2 regions of the Companilactobacillus allii genome follow, and region 1 is predicted to be linked to the other one. Evidence: riboswitches for the same ligand, from Rfam matches in the RefSeq annotation. Region 1 holds a riboswitch; the other holds the start of a gene.
What was found. A riboswitch is a leader RNA that binds a small molecule or an ion and turns the genes downstream of it on or off. The one in region 1 is predicted to bind lysine.
Positions count from the first base shown of each region.

Region 2: linked by a shared signal. The riboswitch ahead of lysA (diaminopimelate decarboxylase) and the one ahead of BTM29_RS05435 (amino acid permease) in region 1 are both predicted to bind lysine.

Region 1 is NZ_CP019323.1:1,133,784-1,138,014, reverse strand. Features, by position in the region: gene serS (serine--tRNA ligase) at 1-594, opposite strand, end outside; gene BTM29_RS05435 (amino acid permease) at 878-2,326, opposite strand; lysine riboswitch at 2,406-2,581, opposite strand; gene BTM29_RS05430 (helix-turn-helix domain-containing protein) at 2,673-4,181, shown strand; gene BTM29_RS05425 (DUF916 domain-containing protein) at 4,209-4,231, opposite strand, start outside.
Region 2 is NZ_CP019323.1:1,547,731-1,551,961, forward strand. Features, by position in the region: gene dapF (diaminopimelate epimerase) at 1-496, opposite strand, end outside; gene BTM29_RS07485 (aspartate kinase) at 513-1,868, opposite strand; lysine riboswitch at 2,033-2,211, shown strand; gene lysA (diaminopimelate decarboxylase) at 2,301-3,599, shown strand; gene dapD (2,3,4,5-tetrahydropyridine-2,6-dicarboxylate N-acetyltransferase) at 3,618-4,231, shown strand, end outside.

The DNA.
Region 1 (4,231 bases):
CAAGTATGGTGTGATCATTTCTGTGTAGCCTTCTTCTTGGTGTTGATCCAACATAAAGTTGTAAACGGCACGTTCAAGTCTCGCACCTAAGCCAATGTAGTAAACAAAACGACTACCAGAAACCTTAGCAGCTTGGTCAAAATCTAAAATACCCAAGTCTTCACCGATTTCCCAGTGATGCTTTGGTGTGAAGTTATATTCTGGAATATCTCCCCACTTGCGAACTTCCGTGTTGTAGCTTTCATCAGGACCAACAGGAACTGAATCATCAGGAATATTAGGTAGACGAACCAAGATATAATTCATCTTATCAGCAGTATCTTCAAGATTCTTATCGATTTCTTTAATATCACTACCAACTTGCTTCATAGCAGCGATTTCTTCATCAGCATTTTCTTTATTACGTTTCTTAGTAGCAATACCTTGCGAAACTTTATTTCTTTTTTCTTTCAAAGTTTCACTTTGAACTAATAATTCACGACGATTTTTGTCTAAGTCTAATAAATGATCAATCTCTTCAGCAGTAACGCCACGTGAAGATAACTTATCCTTAGTCCAGTCTGGATTTTGTCGAATCATTTTGATATCTAACATATACTTTTCCTCCTAAATTATATAAAAAAATAGTCGCTCATTCCCAAATAAAGGGACGAAACGACTATTTTCGCGGTACCACCCAGTTTCAATGTACATAAATACATTGCACTCTAAGACTTTATCGGATCAATCCGAACGGCATTGCCCGTTAGCCAGAATACTGGAATAAAAACCTTAACGATTCACACCAACCATCGCTTCTCTGGAAGATTCTTTAATAGGTACTCTATTAGCTTTTGTATTTATCTATATCATAATTTAAAATCACTCAAAATTCAAATTAATAGTGATATTGTTTCTTTACTTCTTTAACGTCAATATCTTCAAGCTTCAAGAACTTGGTATGATATCTGAGTTTATAATATGCCCAGCAGACAAATAGTATAATCAACCCACTGTAACTTATCAATAAACGTACAACGTTGAAATCAACCAATGAACGAATATCTTGGCCAATAATAATGATGATACCTAAGATGATGGCAAGAATTGGTCCAAATGGGAACCACTTGGCCTTGTACTTCAAATCATCCAAGTCATACCCCTTGTAAAGATAGGCTTTTCTGAAGCGATAATGTGAAAACGCAATACCGATCCAGGCGATGAATCCTGTCAAACCACTTGCAGCAACTAATAATTCATAGAATGAATCACCATATAAACTGGTGAACAAAGCTGCCCCACCAACTAATGCAGTTAATAGTAGAGAAAATATCGGAACACCACGATTATTGGTCTTTTCAAAGATATGTGGTGCCATGTCATTCTTGCTCATTGACCAAAGCATACGACTAGCAGCATATAATCCAGAATTAGCTGCCGAGATAACAGAGGTCAAAATAACAGCATTCATAATACCTGCAGCTAGTGGAATACCAACCTTCTTAAAGACGATGGTAAACGGACTGATAGCAATATCTCCAGCACCTGAACCCAAGAGGTTCGGACTAGTATATGGAATCAATGCTCCAATAACAGCGATCGAGAAAATATAAAACAATAAAATTCTCCAAAATACTTGTTTGATAGCCTTAGGGATACTTTTTTCAGGAGTTGCTGACTCACCGGCTGTGATACCGATCAACTCAGTACCTTGAAATGAGAACCCAGCAACAACGAATACACTCAAGACAGCTGGCACACCGCCAACAAACGGAGCATTTTTATATGTATAATTAGATAGGCCGACTTCTCCGTGACCACCCAATATACCCATAATCGTCAAGACACCTGCAATTAAAAACACAATAACTGCAGTTACCTTGATAGATGATAACCAATATTCAGTCTCCCCAAACGAACTAACGGAGACCAAGTTAATAATCAATAAAACAACCATAAACGCCAAACTGATCTTCCATGATGACCAGTCAGGGAACCAATATCTGACAACTAGCGAAATAGTTGAAAGATCAACGGCCAGTGTAATTGCCCAATTGAACCAATAATTCCAACCCAAAGCAAATCCAAATGCAGGATCAATGAACTTTGTTGCATAGGTTGAAAAAGATCCTGACACTGGCATATAAGTCGCCATCTCTCCTAAACTAGTCATTAAAAAGTAAACCATGATACCAATAGCAACGTACGCTATCAATGCACCTCCGGGACCGGCCGTTGAAATCGATGAACCACTTGCGACAAAAAGTCCAGTACCGATCGACCCACCAAGGGCGATCATGGACAGATGTCTAGTCTTCAACGAACGATTCACATCAGTATTTTCCATTTTCTTCGTTTCTCCCATCTTGGATTAAAAAAATCCTTATTACCAGAAGAAACTACTGATAATAAGGATTTTCATCCAAACGACCAATAGCTCAACGTACAAATGTACGACAGTCCGCTATTTTTTAAATAACGGCCCAATCAAATCACCGAATAGGGGTGAGTTGATTTCGGCATTTCCACCTTTTACACTAAATCTTTGTACCCTATAGTACTCAAAAGTGCTAATAATTGACAATGCGCCTCTATCTGATTACAAAATATTATAAATAAATGTTAACATAGTAGCAAGTGGTGTCACAAATAATTATGATTTAATTTAATATGCCTATTCGGGGGAATGAAACATGTTGGAGCAAGTTTTCTTAGTTAAACAAGATGTTGAAAAATATCGAATGCTTTCTGTTATCAAAGCCTTACCGCCTCAAGAGCTCAATCTTAGTAATATCAGTAATAGAATGAGCTTTACATATCAGAAGACTTACAATATCTTCCAAGCATTATTAGAAGATATCATGGAAGTCGTGCCGACAATGGATCCTAAAGCCACAAAAATAGAATCAATCGACTTCTCGATGATTGCCATCGATACCTATAGATTGTATCTAGTTCAAAATTCCATCGTCTTCCAAGCTTTTAATTATGGCTTAACTAACGCTAACCCATCTTTTGAAGCATTTAGTAATGAACATTTTACTAGTAAGTCGACTCTTAATAGAAGAATGTCTGCCTTTAGAACATTCCTTAAACACTTCGGATTGAAAATTTCTAATTCGACGCTGGAAATAAAGGGCGATGAAAAAAACATTCGTTGGATGGCATACTTTGTCTATTGGTATATCTACCATGGTCAAGAATGGCCATTTCGACTTATTCAACAAGACTCCATAGACGGCATTATCGACCGTTCTGACAAGACCTTTAGTAACCCTATCACTTATATTCAGTTCGAATATTTCCTCGCCATTTCAAGGATTAGACTGATTAAACGTAATTATATTAACAACATGGACACTTATGACGATGTCTTCAATAATCAAAAGCTAGGCTCTGATGTTTTACGTCGTGAAGACTACTCCATCGTCCCCACTAATGCTCTAGATAACGAGAACAAACTGATCAACTTATTCCACAAAATGGTCTTCCAAACTAGTGCCGAGATTTATAAGGAACCAATGAACTTTGACGTTAGGATCAATCCTAAGTTTTATGCTTTGGTTTATCACTTTATAGATTTCTTAAAAGAACACTATCGAGATGACATGACAGTCTATCATAATCAAAAAGTACTAAAAGATATCATGACCTACGTTTCACGAGACATCATCTTCTATTACATAATGGCCAATGATGGAATCGTCAAAGGTAACTATTATGACAAAGATCCAGAAGATACCAAGCACTTCTCATCCCTCTATCAAGATATATTGACATTTTTCTCAGGTGTCGATGAGGAAGAATACAAAGGTGTCAAAAATGCGGCTGAAGCTATCGCTTATGACCTATATCAGATATTACCTAGCTACATAAATACTATCCGTAAAGAAGATTATATTCATGTCAAAGTCCTAGTTGATCCCGGAAACCCTACCGAAGAGGTCGTCTTGAGAAATATTAGAACTTTGGAATTCATCGATGTAGTTCCTAGTGATCAATACAGCAACGTCGACGTCTTAATAACGACTCTAGATGTCTTACCTAGAGATGAAGAGATGGAACTCTATCCTGATAACATGCAAGTTGTATCTTGGAATATAACTGCTTCCAGAACTGATTATATCTGGCTGTTAGTCAGATTGAACTCAGTTTATGTGAACAAACTAAAAGCACGTGACGCTAAGAAAGCAAAAAAATAGACCTTACGGTCTATTTTTTTTGTCTAATTATTTACGAACTTTCTTCTTTT
Region 2 (4,231 bases), 410 kb from region 1:
CTAGAGCGGTGAATTTTTGCCCTGGAATGAACTCTGGTATATCTTCGTCAATTAATTCTATTTTATTCATATATGAAAATGGTAAATCATCCTTAGCAAATGATATTGGAGAAATCTCAACACTGTACGTTGGTACTTTATCGAAGAAATTCTCTGATTTTTTAACTGCTAAGTTAGTTTCAAGAGTTTCAACTTTGAATGAATCCTGATTGAATTTCTCAGATAGATATCGACTAACGGTCCTTAATCCATTACCACACATTTTTGCTTCACTACCGTCGGCATTGATAACTCTCATTTGTCCGATACAGTCAGCAAATTTAGAATCATTGATGACAAGTAATCCATCGGCACCATCCAAAATATTATTATTGGAATCACACAATTTGATTGCAAGTTGTTTTAATTCATTATCAGATAATTGTTTGTTTAGTTGTGTCTGATCTAGGATGAAGAATTGGTTTTCTGATCCATGCACTTTTAGAAGTTGGGACATATTTTCACCTCATTAATTAATTGAAAAATGTATTGTAGATTGCACGTACGGCCTTATCGGCATCTTTTGATTGTGTTCCAATCATGACTGAAATGCGTGATGCACCTTGGTTTAGCATATGAATTGCAATGTTATTTTGTGTCAATGAATCAATTATTTCACCCATAGTGTCTATAGTATGGGCAAGTCCTTCACCAACTACCATTATAATGGCATAATCGTCAATCCATTCTAAATAGTCTGGTTGGAGGACTTTTTTGATTTCGTTACAAAGATTTTTTATGGTCTCATCGGTTAATTTACTTTTATCAAAAATTATTGTTAAATCATCAATACCTGATGGCATATGTTCATATGAAATATTATATTTATAAAATATTTGTAGAAGTTTTAATGTGAATCCGACTTCTTTATTCAACAGATAACGGTGCAAATACAAGGCTGAGAATCTTTTTGAACTTGCAATTCCAGTAATTGGATTAGCTGGATTGAATAAGAATTGAGAAGGAACTATTAAAGTTCCTGGTGCGCTTGGATTATTAGTGTTTTTAACATTGACAGGAATTTGTCCTTCAACTGCAGGGATAATTGCTTCATCTTGGAAAACTGAGAATCCAGCATATGATAATTCACGCATCTCCCTATAAGACATTTTTTTGATTGCCTGTGGATGATCAACAATATGATTGTTTGCTACATAGATTGCATCAACATCTGTGAAATTCTCATACATATCAGCATGAAACCCACGACTCAAAATGGCTCCAGTTATATCTGAACCACCACGTGTAAATGTGTAAATTGAACCATCTTTACTGTATCCAAAGAATCCTGGGAAAATTATTTTTGTAGTATCGAATGTTATTTTATCCAGATTGGAGTAGGTCTCTGGTAAAACATCAGCGTTGTTTGGTTCTCCTCCAACAAGGAACCCTGCATCTTTGGGATTCATGAATTTAGCACTGATACCTTGATTGTTTAATACATCAGCTAACATGATGGCATTTAAATATTCACCGTGTGCTTTAAATGTTGCCAGTAGATGATCATCATCGACATATGTTTCACTTGCTAAATTTAGAAGTTTAGTTTTAATAGTATGCATTGTTGTATCTTCTAATTTATAAAAGTCACTTATTTCTTGATATCTGGATGCTATTTGATCACATATTTCATGATAATCTTCTTTAGCTAATACTTTATTTGCATATTGAATTAATAAATCGGTAACTTTGATATCCCCATCAAATCGTTTACCGGGAGCTGAAGTTACAACCACTTTTCTATCGCTATCATTGCTTACGATGTCTATAACCTTTTGAAAATGTTCACCATCTGCTAATGAACTACCGCCAAACTTGACGACTTTCACATAAATCACCTCATTAAATTTTAGAAAGCATTTAATACATTTTTAATGTAGAGTGTATCATTATTATGCATTAAAACAAGAAAAAAATTAAAATATTAGAAAAAGTAGACGAATTTGCTAATTATGCTTGACGTATTATTAGAGTTGTTATAATCTTTTAACAACAAAACAAAAGAGGTCGCGGTTAACATTAGTAAATAAGGGAGTCACTGCATGGCGTTGAACTTATTGAAAGGGGAAATCGCCGAAGCGTCGGAATTGTAGGATCCGATGTGCTGGGACGTATCAATAATATGATATGGACTGTCGCAACAAAAAGTCGTTGCGGTGCGCTTATGACAATTACGATGCAGAATATTTTGTAATTTTGGATCTCTTTGTTTTAAGCAAAGGGATCTTTTTTTATCCCGTCAGAAGAAAGGTTGTTTGAATATGATTAGTAAGGAATTAAAGAGTTCTAATGGACATTTGATTTTAGGTGGTGTTGATAGCGTTGAATTAGCACATAAATATGGAACTCCACTGGTAGTGTATGATGTTTCAGAAATTCGTAAACAAATCAATGATTTTAGAGCAGCTTTTGATAATAGCGGTTTTAAATATGAGATTAGTTATGCTAGCAAAGCTTTTGCTACTGTTGCTATGTATCAAGTCTTGAAACAGGAACATCTTCATACAGATGTCGTTTCCGGTGGAGAGTTGTTTACCGCATTAAAGGCTGGATTTCCGGCAAACAAAATAAGCTTTCATGGTAATAATAAATCTTTAGAAGAACTTGAGATGGCGGTTGATAAAAAAATTGGAGTTATCATCATCGATAACTTCAGAGAAATTGAATTATTAGAAAAAGTTCTACAAGAAAAAGATGTATCTATCAATGTAATGTTGAGATTGACTCCTGGTATTTCAGCTCATACTCATAAGTATGATCAAACCGGTCAAGTTGATAGTAAGTTTGGATTTGATGTTGAATCTGGACAGGCTGATAAGGCATTAGAGTTAGTACTTAAAAATAAAAATATGAATTTGATTGGTATTCATGCTCATATTGGTTCTCAAATTTTTGGAATTGAGGGCTTCACCTTGTTAGCACATAAGATGGTAGAGATAGCTTCAAAGTGGCATAAAAATTATAACTTTACACCTGAAATTTTGAACTTTGGTGGTGGTTTTGGAATAAGTTATACAGAAGATGATGAACCGATTGAGCCTAGTGTATTTATTGAAAAAATAACAGAGATAGTTAAATCAGATTCCAAAAAGGCTGGACTATCATTGCCAGAGGTCTGGATCGAACCTGGTCGTTCAATTGTAGGACCGGCTGGATACAATCTTTACACTGTTGGTTCTCGTAAGGATATTCCTAATCTTAAGTCGTATATTAACGTTGATGGTGGTATGGGTGATAATATTCGCCCAGCGCTATATCAGGCAAAGTATGAGGCTGTAGTTTCTAATAAGATGGACGCTAAAAAAACACAAGAGGTACACGTTTCGGGTAAGTATTGTGAATCAGGAGATATCTTAATTGATTCAATCGAACTTCCTGATGTCCAACCAGGAGATATCTTAGCAATGCTAGATACTGGTGCATATGGGTATTCAATGGCATCAAATTATAATCGTAATCCTAGACCAGCAGTTGTTTTTGTAGAAAATGGACAAGATAAGTTAGTTGTAAAACGTGAATCATATGAAGATTTGACTAGATTAGATTTGAATTATTTATAAAAAGATGGAGGAAAAGTTATGAGTAAGATGGATGCTGAACAAATCATTAATTATATAGGTAATTCTAAGAAGGTCACTCCGGTAAAGGTCTATATAAAAGGGAACGTTTCAAATCTTGATATTCCCTCAAGTGTCAAATCATTTTTGAATGATTCAACTGGAATCCTGATTGGCGATTATTCAGAGATTGAACCACTACTTAAAAATATTACTGATTATTATATTGAAACTATTGCTAAGAATTCTGCTGTTCCTATGCTTGATATCAAAAATATTAATGCACGTATTGAACCGGGAGCAATTATTCGTGATCAAGTTGAGATTGGTGATAATTCAGTAATTATGATGGGTGCAGTAATCAACATCGGTGCAAGTATTGGTAAGGGAAGCATGATCGATATGGGAGCTGTTCTTGGTGGTCGTGCCATTGTAGGTGAGAATTCTCACATTGGTGCCAATTCGGTCTTAGCTGGCGTTATTGAACCTGCTTCGGCCAATCCTGTTAAAATCGGTAATAATGTAACTGTGGGCGCAAATGCAGTAGTACTGGAAGGAATTCAAGTTGGTGATAATGCTGTTGTTGGTGCTGGAGCTGTAGTTACTAAAGACGTTGCACCAAATGAGGTAGTTGT